3 regions of the Kosakonia sp. SMBL-WEM22 genome follow, and region 1 is predicted to be linked to each of the others. Evidence: predicted binding sites of a transcription regulator. Region 1 holds the regulator's gene; each other region holds the start of a gene.
The links. The regulator PurR, encoded in region 1, represses purine synthesis genes. The targets are predictions, from matches to a motif close to CANGCAAACGTTTGCNTG.
Positions count from the first base shown of each region.

Region 2: a site for PurR is predicted at 2,723-2,740, ahead of HF650_RS24250 (NCS2 family permease). Genes of this name have one in related genera too.
Region 3: a site for PurR is predicted at 4,830-4,847, ahead of tusA (sulfurtransferase TusA). Genes of this name have one in related genera too.

Region 1 covers NZ_CP051488.1:2,208,903-2,215,076, reverse strand. Annotated here, with positions in the region: gene HF650_RS10495 (C40 family peptidase) at 128-964, shown strand; gene HF650_RS10490 (MFS transporter) at 1,009-2,178, opposite strand; gene HF650_RS10485 (YnhF family membrane protein) at 2,345-2,434, opposite strand; gene purR (HTH-type transcriptional repressor PurR) at 2,732-3,757, shown strand; gene punR (DNA-binding transcriptional activator PunR) at 3,776-4,687, opposite strand; gene punC (purine nucleoside transporter PunC) at 4,800-5,996, shown strand.
Region 2 covers NZ_CP051488.1:5,027,891-5,034,064, forward strand. Annotated here, with positions in the region: gene phoU (phosphate signaling complex protein PhoU) at 1-426, shown strand, start outside; gene HF650_RS24235 (ADP-ribosylglycohydrolase family protein) at 465-1,367, opposite strand; gene cbrC (PF03691 family colicin E2 tolerance protein CbrC) at 1,395-1,982, opposite strand; gene yieH (6-phosphogluconate phosphatase) at 2,008-2,673, opposite strand; gene HF650_RS24250 (NCS2 family permease) at 2,840-4,177, shown strand; gene HF650_RS24255 (hypothetical protein) at 4,231-4,968, opposite strand; gene mnmE (tRNA uridine-5-carboxymethylaminomethyl(34) synthesis GTPase MnmE) at 5,179-6,174, opposite strand, start outside.
Region 3 covers NZ_CP051488.1:4,624,827-4,631,000, reverse strand. Annotated here, with positions in the region: gene arnT (lipid IV(A) 4-amino-4-deoxy-L-arabinosyltransferase) at 1-246, shown strand, start outside; gene arnE (4-amino-4-deoxy-L-arabinose-phosphoundecaprenol flippase subunit ArnE) at 243-581, shown strand; gene arnF (4-amino-4-deoxy-L-arabinose-phosphoundecaprenol flippase subunit ArnF) at 578-964, shown strand; gene HF650_RS22305 (AI-2E family transporter) at 961-2,010, opposite strand; partial or broken gene HF650_RS22300 (MFS transporter) at 2,122-3,353, shown strand; gene HF650_RS22295 (DcrB family lipoprotein) at 3,423-3,980, opposite strand; gene HF650_RS22290 (7-cyano-7-deazaguanine/7-aminomethyl-7-deazaguanine transporter) at 4,053-4,718, opposite strand; gene tusA (sulfurtransferase TusA) at 4,907-5,152, shown strand; gene zntA (Zn(II)/Cd(II)/Pb(II) translocating P-type ATPase ZntA) at 5,149-6,174, opposite strand, start outside.

The DNA of each region.
Region 1 (6,174 bases):
GTTAACGAAACGACGCTACAGATGCAAAAACAGTATTAACGTTTGGGCTTTTTATAGATTAGAATCGACGAGTTTTTTAAATCATACGCAAGCATTATAGATGCCTGCCCTAACAGGGGATTGCTCAGTGGCGCGGATACCAAAAGCTTCAATCACGCTCTGTGCTTTGTTGTTCACCACGTTGTCTTTCACGCCATTAGCGAGCGCTTCTGAACAAGCGCCAGCCTCGGCCGTGCAAAAAACACATCTGGCGAAAGCATCCGAACGTAAGAAAAAAAACGGTTCTACCAAAACAGTAAAGAAAAGCAGTGGCACTTCGGCAGAAAAAGCCAGCAGTAAAAAAACCGCAAAAAATAAAACCTCGACCAAAAAGAAAAGCAGCGCTACCCCGCAGAAAACCGCTAAAACTCCCTCGCGTCGTAAAACTTCAGGCTCACTGAAAACAGCATCCGTTACGTTGACTGAGAAGTGTACGCCGCGCAAAGGCCACAAGCCGCACTGTATTAAAGTGAAAAGCAGCCAGACCCGCACGCTGGCTGACGTGCATAAACTGCGCGTGCAAAAAGTGCAAAAAACCGCGATGTCGAAGCTGATGAATCAGCTTGGTAAACCCTACCACTGGGGCGGCTCTTCGCCGAAAACCGGTTTTGATTGCAGTGGGCTTGTTTATTACGCCTACAAAGATCTGGTGAAGTTCCGTATTCCGCGTACCGCCAATGAGATGTATCACCTGCGTGACGCCTCGCCGGTTAACCTGCGCGAGCTGGAGAGCGGCGATCTGGTCTTTTTCCGCACTCAGGGTCGTGGCACGGCCGATCATGTTGGCGTTTATGTTGGTAACGGCAAATTTATCCAGTCACCGCGTAGCGGCCAGGATATTCAGGTTACCTCATTAAGCGAAGATTACTGGCAGCGCCACTATGTTGGTGCGCGCCGCGTTGTGACGCCGAAAACCATTCGCTAATCCCCTCTCCCACCTGCCGCTCTCGCGGCAGGTGTTACTTCGCCTTACTCCGCTGCGGCACAGACGCGCGACGCTGAATTACGCCCGGAGAAGAGCACCAGCAGCAGCCCCAGCCCGGCAATAATCGCCCCCATCACCGGAACAAACGTGTAACCGAGGCCGCCGGAGATCACCGCGCCGCCTGCCGCCGCGCCAAGGGCATTACCCAGGTTAAATGCGCCAATATTGACCGATGACGACAGCCCCGGAGCTTCATGGGCAACGCGCATCACGCGCATCTGCAACGGTGGCACCACCGCGAAGGTTGCCGCGCCCCACACTACCATGGCGATTGCCGCGCCGATCTCGCTGCGTGCCAGCAGCGGGATTGCCAGCATGATCGCAATCAGCAGCAGCAAAAACCCTTTTAGGGTACCGGTTACTGAGCGATCCGCCAGTTTCCCGCCCAGATAGTTACCCATAGAAAAACCAACGCCAATCAGCACCAGCATGGCGGTGACAAACCCCGGCGTGGCGTCGGTCAGCGTGCGCAACACCGGCGAGATGTAGGTGTAAAGAGTGAACATTGCGCCGGCACCGAGCACCGTAGTCAGCAGCGCCGTCAGCACCTGTGGGCGCATCAGCACCGCCAGTTCGTTGCGCACATTGGGTCGCGCGCCCGCACCGCCTTGCGGTAAGGAGAAGAAGAGCGAAACCATGGAGATCACCCCAAGCCCGGCGGTTGCCATAAAGGACATGCGCCAGCCGATGGTTTCCCCAAGCCAGGTGGCGGCGGGCACTCCGCCAATATTGGCGATGGTCAGCCCCATAAACATCGTTGCCACCGCGCTGGCCTGCTTCTCTTTCGCGACAACGCTTGCGGCGACCACCGAGCCAAGCCCGAAGAACGCGCCGTGATTAAGGCTGGTGATAATACGGGCGATCATCAGGGTGGCGTAATCCGGCGCAATGGCGGAGAGCACATTGCCGACGGTGAAAATCGCCATTAAGAAAATCAGCGCATTGCGACGGCCACGATGAGAAAGTAACAGCGTCATCAGCGGCGCGCCCACCATAACGCCGATGGCGTAGGCGCTGATCAGCATCCCCGCCGCTGGAATGGAAACCCCAACGCCCTGCGCAATCACCGGCAGTAATCCCATCGGGGAGAATTCGGTGGTCCCAATCCCAAACGCGCCAATCGCCAGCGCAAGCAGGGGGAAATTTATTTTCATCTTTTGACTCCGAAATGAACATGCGACCCTCAGCCAGGCCGCGAAAAGGCAAAAGTATGACAGCTGTCACAAAAAACAGAAGTGAGCGGGAGGAGAAAAGTTAATTGCGCAACGAGGAACAATGGTGGCGCAAGAATCGAGGGAGAGGGCTCTCCCTCGCATCAGATCAATGCAGTGCAGCGGTCAGCGCGCCGAAAACAATCAGGCTCAGAACGATGACGGTGGTGAAGAGTGAATACTTAAGATCGGTGCTCATCAATTTTTCTCCATTTAATTTCCCCACAAAAAGTGAGCCTGCGCATTTTTGCACAAATTTTCTGAAAAATCTTGCGCGATTTGGCAGCATAAACGTTTTAATACTTCCCCTTTTGCTCAAGATCAGCCAAAATTCGACGCTAAATTTATTAGCGTACCGGCCATTGACTCCCCTCCTGACGTCCAGTGTCGTTTTCCCGGCGTACCGCACTCACTTTGATGAGTTCAGGGTGATTAAAGGCAAACGTTTACCTTGCGAATTATCAGGAGCTTACGATATGGTCTGGAGTAATATCTGATGGCAACGATTAAAGATGTCGCGAAACGAGCAAACGTTTCCACTACAACCGTATCACATGTAATTAACAAAACCCGTTTCGTCGCCGAAGAGACGCGCAACGCCGTCTGGGCGGCAATCAAAGAGCTGCACTATTCGCCAAGCGCCGTCGCCCGCAGCCTAAAAGTGAATCACACCAAATCGATTGGTCTGCTGGCGACCAGCAGTGAAGCGGCCTACTTCGCCGAAATCATCGAAGCGGTTGAGAAGAAGTGTTTCCAGAAGGGCTACACCCTGATCCTCGGCAACGCGTGGAACAGCCAGGAGAAGCAGCGCGCTTACCTGTCGATGATGGCGCAAAAACGTGTCGATGGCCTGCTGGTGATGTGCTCGGAGTACCCGGAAACCGTACTCACCATGCTGGAGGAGTATCGTCATATTCCCATGGTGGTGATGGACTGGGGAGAATCGAAAGCAGACTTCACTGATTCGGTGATTGATAACGCTTTTGAAGGCGGCTATATGGCCGGCCGTTACCTGATTGAGCGCGGGCATCGCGACATCGGCGTGATCCCGGGCCCGCTGGAGCGCAACACTGGCGCAGGTCGTCTGGCCGGTTTTATGAAGGCGATGACCGAGGCGATGATCAACGTGCCCGAGCACTGGATTGTGCAGGGGGACTTTGAGCCGGAATCCGGCTACCGCGCCATGCAGCAGATCCTCGGCCAGTCCTCGCGCCCGACCGCGGTCTTCTGCGGCGGCGACATTATGGCGATGGGCGCGCTCTGCGCCGCCGATGAGATGGGGCTGCGCGTGCCGCAGGATATCTCCGTCATCGGTTATGACAACGTGCGCAACTCACGCTTCTTCACCCCGGCGCTGACGACGATTCATCAGCCGAAAGACTCGCTGGGTGAAACGGCCTTCACCATGCTGCTCGATCGCATTGTGAACAAGCGCGAACAGTCGCAGTCGATTGAAGTGCATCCGCGCCTGGTGGAGCGCCGCTCGGTGGCCGATGGCCCCTTCCGCGACTACCGCCGTTAATCCCTTCCCGCGGGAGCCTTACTCCGGCTCCCGCAGCCACTCTCTATTCAACGTTTCACTGTCGCCCAGATAATCCAGTAGCCAGTTCAGCGCAGGCGACGCCTCGCTTTGTTGCCATGTCAGGCAGCAGGCGGCATCCGGAAACGGGTTTTCCAGCTCAAGCGCCACCCAGTCGCCGCTATCAAGCCGTGGCCGGGCAAAATGGGCTGGCACCATCCCTACACAAAGCCCCGCCGACAGGCACGCTTCCGACGAGGCCCAGTCTGGCACCATCACCCGTTTCTGGTTATCCAGCAGCCAGGTAATACGCTTTGGCAGCGAGCGGGAGGTATCCTCCTGGATCAGCGATGGCCAGTTGCGCAACGTCTCATCGCTTAACGGACCGTTGAGCTGCGCCAGCGGATGCTGACGTGAGACGACACACTTCCAGCTCAGGGTGCCCATATCACGAAAGGCATAGCGGCCACCGACCGGGATCGCCTGCGTGGCCCCAATCGCCAGTTCAACGCGGCCATCGGCGAGCGCATCCCAGACGCCGTTAAACACCTCCTGGTAGACCACCAGCTCGACATCACTGAAGTGGCGATAAAAATCGACAATCATCTGCCGGGTGCGGGCGGGTTTCACAATGTTATCGACAGCAATCGGCAACTGCCCGCGCCAGCCATTGGCGATCTGCTGACACTGCTGGCGGGTGATCACCATTTTTTTGATAACAGATCGCCCCTCCTTTAAAAACCAGACCCCGGCGGGGGTTAATTCTACGTCGCGGTGACGGCGCACAAACAGCGGCACCGCCAGCCACTCCTCCAGCTGACGCACGGTGTAGCTCACCGCTGAGGGCACGCGGTGCAGCTCCTGCGCTGCGCCGCTAAAGCTGCCATTACGCGCTACGGCATCCACCACTTCAAGAGAGTATTCTGACCACATATTTTGCCTGCAAAATTTTTGAAACCAACATGCAAATATTAGCGTTTCACAACCAGGAAAGCACTCCTTACACTTCCCCACCCTGATTACCTGCAATTAAAGAGAAAAGAGAATGCAACCTGGCAAAGGATTTTTAGTCTGGCTCGGGGGGTTAAGCGTGCTGGGCTTTTTAGCCACCGACATGTATCTGCCCGCTTTCAGCGCGATTCAGCAAGATTTAAACACCTCTCCCGCCGTGATCAGCGCCTCGCTGAGCCTCTTCCTGGCCGGATTCGCGGTGGCGCAGCTGCTGTGGGGGCCGCTGTCGGATCGCTATGGTCGCAAGCCAATTCTGCTGACTGGGCTCGCTATTTTCGCCCTCGGCTGCCTCGGAACGATTTGGGTGCGTGACGCTACCTGGCTTCTGGTGCTGCGTTTTGTACAGGCCGTCGGCGTCTGTGCGGCCACCGTTAGCTGGCAGGCGCTGGTGACGGATTACTACCCGGCGCACCGCGTTAACCGTATTTTCGCCACCATTATGCCGCTGGTCGGTTTAACCCCGGCGCTGGCTCCGCTGCTCGGTGCCTGGCTGCTGGCCCATATTGAATGGCAAGCGATTTTCGCCACCCTGCTGGCCATCACCGTGGTGTTGATGATCCCGGTTTTCCGCCTCAAATCGCCGGTAAAAGAGGTGACGCATGACCAGCAGGCACTCACCTTCCTCGATCTGCTGCGCGCCCGCGATTATCGCGGCAATGTGATGATCTACGCCGCCTGCTCCGCCAGCTTCTTTGCCTGGCTGACCGGATCGCCGTTTATCCTGCATGAGATGGGCTATGGTCCGTCAGTAATTGGCCTGAGCTATGTGCCACAAACCTTCGCTTTCCTGATTGGTGGTTACGGCTGCCGCGCAGCGCTGCAAAAATGGCAGGGGTCGCGTATGTTGCCGTGGTTACTGAGCGGCTTTGCTCTAAGCGTGCTGGCGACCTGGGCAGTTGGCTTTATTCCGGGCGTCTCGCTGACCGCGCTGATGATCCCTTTCTGCCTGATGGCGGTGGCGAACGGGGCTATTTACCCTATCGTGGTTGCGCGGGCGCTGCGTCCCTTCCCGCAGGCGACGGGGCGCGCGGCGGCGTTGCAGAATACCCTGCAACTGGGGCTCTGCTTCCTGGCAAGCCTCGTTGTTTCGTGGCTGATCATTACCCCGCTGCTGACCACCACCAGCGTGATGCTCGCCATGGTGCTGCTCGCCGCGCTCGGTTATGGCATGCAGCATCGGGCAGGCGAAGAGCAGGATGAGGCGCGTGAGCCCTCCTCCGCGCGCGGGTAGTTGCCAGGGGGACTGTCGCTGATGGCGTAATTAGCACGCTATTAGCGACAAGTTGAATCACCTCATATTGAGGCCTATACTGATTTTCGGCTGTCATATAAATACGATAAATATTATGCAGTAACGGGCACAGGAGCGTGCCTGAATCACCAAGGAGGGCCTTTCTGGCAAGGGTCTC
Region 2 (6,174 bases), 2.2 Mb from region 1:
CGCATTGGCGACGTGGCGGATAAAATCTGCCGTACGGCGCTGGAGAAGTTCTCCCAGCAGCACCAGCCGCTGCTCGTCAGCCTCGAGTCGTTAGGCCGCCATACTGTGCAGATGCTGCATGACGTATTGGACGCCTTTGCGCGGATGGATATTGACGAAGCGGTGCGCGTCTATCGCGAAGATAAGAAAGTGGATCAGGAGTATGAAGGCATTGTGCGTCAGCTGATGACCTACATGATGGAAGATTCGCGCACCATTCCGAGCGTTCTGACCGCCCTCTTCTGCGCCCGCTCTATCGAGCGTATCGGCGACCGCTGCCAGAATATCTGCGAGTACATCTTCTACTTCGTTAAGGGCCAGGATTTCCGCCACGTTGGTGGCGACGAGCTGGACAAACTGCTCGCCGGAAAAGATCCGAAAGAGTAAGCACAATAAAAACCCCCTCATGATAAGGGGGTTTTGCTTTACGCTGACTTGGTGAGTAACTGCCCGGCAAGCGCTGCGATCTCATCGCCTTGCCACACCTTCTCCCGCCAGCGTTGAGGAATTCCCTCTACGCCGTACCAGGCACCAGCCAGCTGCCCGGCAATCGCCGCAGTGGTATCCGCATCGTCGCCAAGGTTGGTCGCCAGCAGGACAGTCTCTTCGAAACTCTCTGCGTGAGCGAAGCACCAAAGCGCCGCCTCAAGGCTTTGCACGCAGTAACCGGTGCCAAACACCTCCGCACGCGATTTCTGCCGGTAATGCCCTTCGGCGATCTGGCGCAGATTAGCCTGTTGCGGCAGCTGCGCAATATCCGTCAGCGTGTCGGATTTACTTTTGCCCTGTAGCGCATTGATGAGCATCTGCGCGAACAGACGACAGCTGGCCAGCGCTTCCGGCGCGGCATGGGTCGTCCGCGATGATGCTTCGGCATACTCCAGCGCCTTTGGCACATCCGGATAGTACCAGAGCACCACCGGCGCCAGCCGCATCAATGAGCCGTTGCCCGCCGTGCGCGGATCGCTGGAGCCGGCAAAGGGTTCGCCGTCGTGCGCAAAGCGCTGCAGCGCAGATGAGACCGTCATCCCGATATCAAAACAGCTGCCCGTAGAGCTTAAATAGCCCCACTTCCACCAGTTCAGATAGCGGTTCATCTGATCGGTCGCATCAAACCCTTTACAGGCGATCAGGCTATGCGCGAGGCAGAGCGCCATGGAGGTGTCATCCGTCCACTGTCCGGCTTTTAAATGAAACGGGCCGCCGCCGACCATGTCGGTGACCGGGGTAAAGCTCTCTCTGGGACTGAACTCTACCGTTGTGCCAACCGCATCGCCGGCCGCCAGGCCGAGAAGGCACCCCTGATAACGCGCAAGTAAATCCGACATCTTTTATTCCTTATTTTGGGCAAGTCGTCAGGAGAAATCTGCCCACAGACGCAGCTTCCCGCAGTGGAGGCAGCGGAAGAGGTAGCCCTGACAGTCGCCGCCGTCGCGCAAATACTCCTTTAGTTTGTCGATATCCATTCCAAAGGCCCGGCAATCGGCGTCCAGATCGGCAAACTGATCCAGCTTGTCGGCTATCTCTTTCCAGCCAACGTAACCGATAAAGGCGCAGAAATCATTGCAGTGTGCCAGCCAGTGCTCCTGCTGCCAGCCGCAATAGCCGGGTGTGCGTTGCGTCAACTCAGCAACGGTCTCTTCCGGCCACGAACTGCTAAAGCCGGTAAATTCGCCCTCATCGTCAAACTCCCCTTCGACACCCTCCAGGCTGCAATCATCCTGAAATGTGCCGTTGAATTTCTCTGCTGCTGAGCCATCGGCAATGCACCAGGGGCAGAGCGTGTCGACGTCTTCAGCAGTAAAGAATGGGTTGGTGTAGTAAACGTCTGTTGGCTGTGAGCAACAGTCGCAGGTCACGGTTTTGCCTTCAGAGAAGACGCCTGTTTCCAGGGGCTGTGGGTGGTATTTGAATACCGGGAGAGGGCGATTATTCTGGTCCATAAAAACATCCTGTCTTGTAGGTAAGTTAGCGCGTAACAGACCACCCGCGAGCGCGCCACAATTCTGGCAGCTGTGCTAAGTCAGTAAATGTCGTCACTTTTGGGTGATCGATAGGTACGTTATGCGGGTCGGCGCAGAAGTAAAAGACTTCCATCCCTGCCGCAATGCCAGATTGCGCTCCGGCGGCGGAATCATCCACCAGAATGCACTTCTCCGGCGAGACATCAAGTACCTCTGCTGCATGGTACATTAACGCTGGATCGGGCTTCCAGCGCTGTATGTCATAGCCACTAAACAGTTTTTCCGGAAAGTGGTGCAACATCCCAAGTTTACCTAATGAGTGTTGCATTTTGCTCACCGGCCCGTTAGAGACCACGCACATGGGGACGCTTACGGCAGCAAGCAGTGCATTAGCACCCGGAATCACCTCCAGCTCACTGTCGAACAGCCGCGCCACTTCGGCGCGATAAACCGGCTCAAGCAGCGCTTTATCCAGCGCTTTACCGTGTTCCTCGCCGATAACATCAATAATTTCATATAGCTTCATGCCTTTAAAGCGCTTGAAGACCTCTTCGAGGTCCAGCGTAATGCCAACGGTTTGAAACATATGGACGTATGCGCGGGAACAGATCACTTCACTATCGACCAGGGTGCCGTCACAGTCGAAAAAGATCGCTTCAATGTGGGACATGCCATTTCCTGTGATTACAAGTTTAACGATTACTTAACGCAGATTGCGGGACGCAATCGTTGCCGTATAAGCAAATTCAATGAAAAAAGTGCGTGATAACCGTCAATACTGCCTCATTTTGGTATAGGATAGCGACGAATTTTCCCTCCTATTCCGGAAATTGATAATGAGCCAACAACAGACCTCCCAGGCCTCTCGCCCGGGGTTGCTTGACCGCGTGTTCAAACTGCGTGACCACGGCACAACGGCGCGCACCGAAGTGATCGCCGGCTTCACGACGTTTTTAACGATGGTCTACATCGTTTTCGTTAACCCGCAAATTTTAGGCGTCGCCGGGATGGATACCAGCGCAGTTTTTGTCACTACCTGTCTGATCGCCGCCTTCGGCAGCATCCTGATGGGGCTGGTGGCTAACCTGCCGGTCGCGTTGGCTCCGGCAATGGGATTGAACGCCTTCTTCGCCTTCGTGGTAGTGGGCGCGATGGGGCTCTCCTGGCAGGTCGGTATGGGTGCGATCTTCTGGGGTGCGGTCGGTCTGCTGTTGCTGACCATCTTCCGCGTACGCTACTGGATGATCGCCAATATCCCGATGAGCCTGCGTGTTGGCATCACCAGCGGGATCGGCCTGTTTATCGGCATGATGGGTCTGAAAAATGCGGGCGTGATTGTCGCCAACAAAGAGACGCTAGTGAGCATTGGTAATCTGACGTCACACAGCGTGCTGCTGGGCGTGCTTGGCTTCTTTATCATCGCTATTCTGGCGTCACGTAATATTCACGCCGCGGTGCTGGTCTCTATCGTCGTGACCACGCTTCTGGGCTGGCTGCTGGGCGATGTGCAGTATTACGGGATTGTCTCTACGCCGCCAAGCGTAATGTCGGTGGTAGGCAATGTCGATCTCGCCGGCTCCTTCAACCTGGGTCTGGCGGGCGTGATCTTCTCGTTTATGCTGGTGAACCTGTTCGACTCCTCCGGGACGCTGATTGGCGTAACCGACAAAGCTGGGCTGGTGGATGAGAAGGGCAAATTCCCGCGCATGAAGCAGGCGCTCTACGTTGACAGCATCTCCTCTGTCACTGGCTCCTTCTTCGGTACATCCTCGGTTACGGCCTACATTGAATCCTCTTCGGGCGTCTCCGTTGGCGGGCGTACCGGCCTGACGGCGGTAGTCGTGGGTTTGCTGTTCCTGCTGGTGATCTTCCTCTCGCCGCTGGCGGGAATGGTGCCGGGTTATGCGGCTGCGGGCGCGCTGATTTACGTTGGAGTGCTGATGACCTCAAGCCTGGCGCGCGTGAAGTGGGAGGATCTCACCGAAGCGGTACCGGCGTTTATTACCGCCGTGATGATGCCGTTTAGCTTCTCCATCACCGAGGGGATCGCGCTCGGCTTTATCTCCTACTGCGTGATGAAAATCGGTACCGGCCGTCTGCGCGAGCTTAGCCCGTGCGTGGTTGTCGTGGCGCTGCTGTTCCTGCTGAAAATCGTCTTTATCGACGCGCATTAATTCCCTCTCCCTCTCCCGTTTCGGGGGAGGGAAAGCTTTATCCTCACGCTTATTCAGATCAACGCTTTTTCGGCGGGCAGGCTGGTGAAACGCATCAGGCGGGAAGCCGGATCGTTGGCGCGGGTCAGCACATCCGTCAGGTAGTGCCACCCTTTCTGGCTATCAAACTCCCAGATGCGCAGGCTTTCAATCGCTGGCGCGACCGCAACAGACCAGATCAGCACATCTTCGGCATCGCACATCACTTCTACCTGCGCATGTTGTGCGACGCGAAGCCGCCCGGAGCCAGGCAGCAGCTGGAGCTGCATCGGGTCATCCTGCATCTGGTGGATCAGCTTCATCACGCTTTGGCGCAGCGTTATCAGCTGCGTTTGCGCTTCACTGGCATCGTTCTGGTTATTTATCCACAACTGCTCATTATTACTGAAGGTGTGTTTCTGCCCGTGCGGGCTATGGAAGCTGCGCGTCGCGCGCTGTAGCTCCATATCAAGGCCGCACTCGCCTTCGGTGGTAATGGCAACACCAACCATATTCCCGGCATAGGCCAGTGAAAAGCCCGGTAGGCTGCTGTCGGCAAAGCGCGGTCTTCCGCTCTCCTCAACCACCATCTCCGGCAGCTCGCTGATGCCATAAAGCATAAACATCATCTCTGCGAGCAGCGCCCTGGAAGCGATATACCGGGAGCGGCGATGTTCCGGAAGTTGACCGGCGGCATCAAGGCACGCCTGGGGGAGCCGGGTCGAGACAAGATGGCCTTCTGAAAGGATCCCTCTTGCAAAGTGTGTCGCCATTTTTCGCTCCGTGATAATGGGCTGCGTGAATCAAATCGATAATCGACATTATCGCCTGTGATGAATAGGTTTTAATGCGAAAAGTCCCATCTGAAAAGTCCTAAGGCGTGATATTTACACTTTCTTTCGTCAATAGGGAACACTTTCGGAAAAAGTGATGAAATGACGGCTAACGAGCGCTAAAACGCCCGCCAGCCGCGGGATGAGGGATTATTTACCAATACAGAAGCTTGAGAAAATCCTGCCCAGAAGGTCATCAGAAGTAAATTCGCCGGTGATCTCGCTCAGGTTCTGCTGCGCCAGACGTAACTCCTCTGCGAGCAGCTCACCCGCCCAGGCGCCAAGCAGCTGCGCTTTGCCCTGTTGCAGATGTTCAGCGGCCATTTCCAGCGCCTGCAGGTGACGACGGCGCGCAAGGAAGCCGCCCTCCATGCTGGTGTCGAAACCCATGCTCTGCTTGAGATGCTGACGCAGCACGTCCACCCCTTCGTTGGTTCGCGCAGAGAGGCGAACAAGTGAGTGATTATTCACTTCGCTGATCCCCGGCTGTTCTCCGGTGACGTCTGATTTATTACGCACCACAGTGATCGGCAATTTCGCCGGTAAACGGGCGATAAAGTCAGGCCAGATATGCGCCGGATCGACGGCGTCGGTGGTGGTACCATCTACCATAAACAGCACGCGGTCTGCCTGTTCAATCTCCTGCCAGGCGCGCTCAATCCCGATTCGCTCCACTTCGTCACCGGCTTCGCGTAGCCCGGCGGTATCAATAATGTGCAGCGGCATCCCGTCGATATGGATATGTTCACGCAGCACATCGCGCGTGGTACCGGCGATATCAGTAACAATCGCCGCTTCGCGCCCGGCCAGTGCGTTAAGCAGGCTCGACTTCCCGGCGTTCGGACGCCCGGCAATCACCACCTTCATCCCTTCACGCAGCAGGCTTCCCTGGCGCGCTTCGGCGCGTACCGCATCGAGATCGCTTATCACATCATTAAGCTGCGCTTCGATTTTGCCGTCGGAAAGAAAGTCGATCTCTTCGTCGGGGAAGTCGATTGCCGCTTCAACGTAGATGCGCAGGTGAGTGAGTGCTTCCACCAGATGATTAACGCGTGCGGAAAACGCGCCCTGCAGGGAGTTGAGCGCCGAACGCGCGGCCTGCTCGGAGCTGGCATCAATCAGGTCGGCAATCGCTTCTGCCTGCGC
Region 3 (6,174 bases), 2.4 Mb from region 1:
AGCGATATCATGCTGTTCGGGTCGCGCGGTGAGCTGGCTTATGGCTTAAGTTACCCCAATGGTAAAGAGCGTTTTGTCGCCGAGCGTGATTTCACCGACTGGCTGGCCGGGCATCGCCAGCAGGGGATCGTCTCTCTGGTGCTGCACCAGTCGCAGGCCGATGAGTTTATGCACCTGCCCATTCCGAAGCCGGATAACGTCTATCAGCAGGGGCGAATGGTGTTACTACAGTACTTTCCGCAATGAGTAGCTGGATCTGGCTCGGTGCTGCCAGCCTGTTGAGCTGCCTCGGTCAGTTGTGCCAGAAGCAGGCGACGCGCCCGGCGCGCGGTGCATCGCGCGGCAGGCACGTTGGCCTGTGGCTGGCGCTGGCGCTGCTGGCGCTGGGGGCGGGGATGGTGCTGTGGCTGCTGGTGTTACAGCGCATTCCGGTTGGCATTGCCTACCCGATGTTGAGCCTCAATTTTGTCTGGGTGACCCTCGCGGCGAGGGCAATCTGGCATGAGCAGATCACGCTGCGCCATGCCTGCGGTCTGGTGTTGATTATCATCGGTGTAGCGCTGCTCGGGAGTTCATTATGAAGGGGCTGCACTGGGCGCTTCTCAGTGTGCTGCTGGTGAGTGGAGCACAACTGTTACTGCGTGATGGCATGCTGTCGCTGCCACCGTTAACCGATCCGCGCGCCTTCTTGCTGGCGCTGCTGCATGGTCAGACCGGCACGCTGGCGCTGCTGTTGGGGTTGATGGGCTATGTGGCCTCGATGGGCTGTTGGTATCTGGCTCTGCACCGGATGGCGCTGAGCAAAGCTTATGCTCTGCTCAGCCTGAGTTACATTCTGGTGTGGGCTGCCGCTATCTGGCTGCCTGGCTGGCATGAACCCTTCACGCTGCGCGGTGCGTTTGGCGTGGCGCTGATTGTGGCGGGCGTGCTGGTTATCTTCCTGCCCGCCCGCAAGAGAGCTTAACCGGGTAACCGCGATTTCGGTCGGCCTGGGCCAAGCATGATCGCCAGCTTGCTGCCGCCGGTGGTGGTCTCCATCCAGATTTTGCAGACGCTGGTGAGCGGCACCGAGAGTAGCATCCCCACCGGGCCGAGCAGCCATCCCCAGATTAATAATGAGAGGAACACTACCAGCGTCGACATGCCTAGGCGGTGGCCCATCATGCGCGGCTCAAGGATATTGCCAATCAGCATGTGCACCACCAGGAACAGCGCGCCGACTAACAGGCATTCGTAAGTGCCATTGAACAGCAGGGCCTGGATCATCGGCGGAATAGCGGAGATCACCGACCCGATATTGGGCACGTAGTTCAGCAAGAAGGCGAGCACGCCCCACATCAGGGCAAACTGCACATCCAGCGCCACCAGCCCAACCCAGACAATCAGCCCGGTCCAGACGCTGAGCAGCGTTTTCAGCGCCAGGTAGTGCGAAACCCCTTTCAGCGCGCGGTGCAGCCCGGCGATATGGATCTGCGGATTATTCAGGGAGAAGCGCATTTTGTAGGGCACGTGGCGCACTTCGAACAGCATAAAGACCACCGTCATCACCAGCAGCACCACACTTGCCATCGCATTCGATAACTGTGTTGCCATGGTAGTGGCGAAGGACATCATGCGGTCCGAGTCCATGCGTTGCAGCATACGCTCCGGCGAGAGATGCAGATGCAGGAACGGCAGCGCGTCCTGCAGTTGCAAAAACTTGCGTGTCAGCTCGCGGTTATACTTCGGCAGCAGGGTCATAAAGTCGTTCATCGACGCGGCAAGCACGGCGAATAACGCTGTCAGAAAGACCAACATCACCACCACCACAATGGCAATGGCCGCCGGTCGCTTGATGCCGCGGCGGAGAAACCAGGTCACCAGCGGATTGAGAACGATGGCGAAAAAGAGCGCCAGCAGAAGTTGCACAATAATATCGGCTGCGGCGTGGATACCGGCGAGGATAATCACCAGTGACGCCAGTTTGAGAAGAATGTGGAGGCCCGCCCGGTCTGGCTGAGGTTGCATCATGAGTAATTCCTTTTTTTTCTTATTGCCAGTAAGTGTAGTGCGCCGCGCGACCTTCGCCTGACAGAGATAATCTTAAAGTCGTGCTGCTTTCTACCTTGTGTCGTGGTAATAGTGAAACACTGTTGTAAAAATCTGAGTAAATCCTGATGCCTGAACACCGCGCTGAAACGGCGCCGAGCGGATTGCGCCTCAATCTGCGGATTTTGTCCGTCGTGATTTTTAACTTCGCCAGCTATCTCACCATCGGTCTGCCGCTGGCGGTATTGCCTGGTTTTGTCCATGACGTGATGGGCTACAGCGCCTTCTGGGCGGGGCTGGTGATAAGTCTCCAGTACTTCGCCACGCTGCTCAGCCGCCCGCACGCCGGGCGCTATGCCGATCTGCTGGGGCCAAAAAAAGTGGTGATTTTTGGCCTCTGCGGCGCGTTTCTCAGCGGGCTCTGCTATCTGCTGGCGGCAATGGGACAGCAGTCGGGTGTGTTAAGCCTGGCGCTGCTCTGCCTTGGGCGGGTGATTTTAGGTATCGGCCAGAGTTTTGCCGGCACCGGCGCGACGCTGTGGGGCGTTGGCGTGGTCGGCTCGGTGCATATTGGGCGCGTGATCTCGTGGAACGGCATTGCCACCTACGGGGCGATGGCGCTTGGTGCGCCGCTCGGGGTGTTCTGTTATCACTACGGCGGCCTGCAGGGGCTGGCGGTGACGATTATGGCCGTCGCGCTGCTGGCGGTGCTGCTGGCGCTACCGCGTGCGGCGGTAAAAGCGAGTAAAGGCAAGCCGCTGCCGTTTCGTGCCGTGCTTGGGCGCGTCTGGCTCTACGGGCTGGCGCTGGCGCTCGGTTCGGCGGGCTTTGGCGTGATCGCCACCTTTATTACCCTCTATTACGATGCCCGCGGCTGGGACGGTGCGGCATTCGCCCTGACGCTCTTCAGCGTGGCGTTTGTTGGCGCGCGCCTGCTCTTTCCCAACGCTATCAACCGTCTTGGCGGCCTCAACGTGGCGCTGATCTGCTTTGCGGTGGAGACCTGTGGCCTGGTGCTGGTCGGCCTGGCGGTCGATCCGTGGATGGTGAAACTGGGCGTCTTTCTGACCGGGGCCGGCTTCTCGCTGGTCTTCCCGGCGCTGGGCGTGGTGGCAGTAAAAGCGGTGCCGCAGCACAATCAGGGCTCGGCGCTGGCGACCTATACGGTGTTTATGGATCTCTCGTTAGGCGTGACCGGCCCGCTGGCAGGGCTGCTGATGGCCTGGGCGGGCGTCTCTTCCATCTACCTTGCCGCCGCCGGGCTGGTGGCAGTTGCGCTGCTGTTGGCGTGGCGGTTAAAGCAGAGAGTACCGGATAGCGCGTAAACGGTTATCCGGGCTGGCATAAAAAAAGGGAACCCGCAGGTTCCCTTTCTCTTTTTGATTGTTGCGGCGTTATTTCACCACGATGGTGTTGATAATGTTCTCGGCAGCGGTCTGCGCCTGCTGCTGATTATCCGCCGGCAGCGTTACCTGAAGGGTCACCAGGTGGTTATCAATTTTCCCCAGCACCACGGAGGACCATGCGGTCTGGCCTTTGGCGGAGATCACGCTGTCGAGCTGTTGCAGGGTCTGCCCTTTCAGCTCAACAGAACGGTTGGTTACGACCTGCAACTGCGGATCGCGGCTGCGCTGCTGATCTTCCAGACGCTTCGCCAGCACGCTCAGATCTTCCTGCGTGTTGTCGCCAACAATCACAATTACCGCTTTCTGGCCGGTGGCGTCAGAGTAGACGTGCATGTTGTTGGATTGCGTACCCAGCTTGCCGCTCTGATCGGTCATATCCGCAGGCAGCGAGAAGCTCAGTTTACCGTCGAGCAGGGTCACCGGCTGGCCGGAGGCGTTGCTCTCTGCGGCAGCACCCTGCACGGGCTTTTTGCTATCGCTGTTATCACAGGCAGCCAGCCCCATCACCAGCAGGCCAATACCGACATATTTCACCAGATTGCGCATTGACTTCATCCTTTCAATAAACAGCCATAATGGCTCGTTGTTCCATATTATCACAACTGATAAGTCGTACCTTTAACCCGCCTGTAATGCGGAGATTTCAGATTTGTCTGCCAGCCTTTTCAGCAACATATTCAACAGCACACCGTACATCGGCAGGAAGAAGACGATGCTGATAAGCACCTTGAAGCTGTAGTCCACCAGCGCGATTTCGGTCCAGTGCTGCGCCATAAAGGGATCGGGGCTGCGCCAGAAGGCGATAAAGAAGAAGGCTACCGTATCGCTGGCGTTACCAAAAATGGTCGAGGCCGTCGGCGCAAGCCACCAGCGGCGGCTTTGGCGCAGGCGGTTAAAGACGTGCACATCGAGGATCTGCCCCAGCGCATAGGCCATAAAGCTGGCGGCGGCGATACGCGCCACAAACAGGTTAAAGTGGGCGAGCGCGCCGAAACCTTGCCAGCTGCCCATATAAAAGAGCGACGAGATAACGTAGGAGGCGAGCAGGGCGGGCACCATCACGGCAAAGATAATCTTACGTGCCAGAGGCGCGCCGAAGATGCGCACGGTGAGATCCGTTGCCAGGAAGATAAACGGAAAACTGAATGCGCCCCAGGTGGTGTGGAAGCCGAAAATGGCGACCGGGAGCTGCACCAGATAGTTGCTGGAGATAATCACCAGCAGGTGGAAAAGCGATAGCCAGACCAGCGCCTTCATGCGCTGTGCGTTGGAAAAGTGCGTCATATTGTGACCTTTTTGGTAAATGGGGTGAGGGAACCCAGTTCAATTTATGCTCTGCCAGGCAGAAGCCGCCGCATGATACTGCAATCATCGCGCGATGCAACGGCTAATTTTAACGCAATCGTTAACCTCCCTTGCGCCCGAAAAATGGCAGCGTAAACTAGGGCGGTTTTTTCACTTGTGAGATGAAGATGAGCGATCCGTTTTCTACCGCCGACCACACTCTTGACGCCCTTGGCCTGCGCTGCCCGGAGCCGGTAATGATGGTGCGCAAAACCGTGCGTAATATGCAGGTTGGCGAAACTGTACTGATTATCGCCGACGATCCGGCAACCACCCGCGATATTCCCGGCTTCTGCCGTTTTATGGAACATGAGCTGGTTGCCGACCAGACCGAAACGCTGCCCTACCGCTATTTAGTGCGTAAAAGCCACTAATCGTTGCGGCGTAACAGGCGCAGCGCGTTGGCAGTCACTAGCACCGTTGCGCCGGTATCCGCCAGCACCGCCAGCCATAATCCGGTGATCCCCAAAAGTGTGGTGACCAGCAAAACCCCCTTCAGCCCCAGCGCAATGGCGATGTTCTGACGAATATTACGGTGCGTGGCGCGCGCCAGGCGGATCATCTGCCCAAGGCCGGAGAGCCGGTTATGGGTTAACGCCGCGTCGGCACTCTCCAGCGCGACATCGGTGCCGCTGCCCATCGCAATACCAATTGTTGCCGCTTTCATCGCCGGAGCATCGTTGATGCCGTCGCCGACCATCGCCAGCGGAGCCTCTTCATTCAGGGCGCGTACGGCGCTGACTTTATCCTCCGGCAGCAGCCCGGCACGGAATTCCAGACCCAACTCACCGGCAATCGCTGCCGCTGCCCGCGGGTTATCGCCGGTGAGGATCACGCCCGTGATGCCAAGAGTATGCAGCTCGGCTACTGCGGCTTTCGCATCGTCGCGCAGGGTGTCCTGTAGCGCCAGCGTACCGATAACGGCATTATCGCGCAGAACCACTACCACCGTTTGCCCCTGCGCTTCCTGCTGCTCAATCTGCTTGCGTCCTGCGTCATTAAGCAGGCCCGCTGGCACCTTTTCCGGTGCGCAGATGTGAATGTTATGCGCGCCGATACGCGCTTCGATACCTTTCCCGGCCAGCGCACGTTGCCCGTCGGCCTGCGGAATAGCGATGCCACGACGCTGCGCCTCCTGCACAATCGCCAGCGCCAGCGGGTGTGTCGAGCCCTGCTCAACCCCGGCGCTGAGTGCCAGCAGCTCCTGCTCTTCTGTACCCGAAAATGCCTGAATGGCGACCAGCTGTGGTTTGCCGAGAGTCAGCGTGCCGGTCTTATCAAATGCCACTTGACGCAGGGTGCCGAGCTGCTCCAGCGCCGCGCCGCCTTTAATCAGCGCCCCGCGACGTGCTGCTGCTGCCAGACCCGAGGTGATGGCCGCAGGGGTGGAGATCAC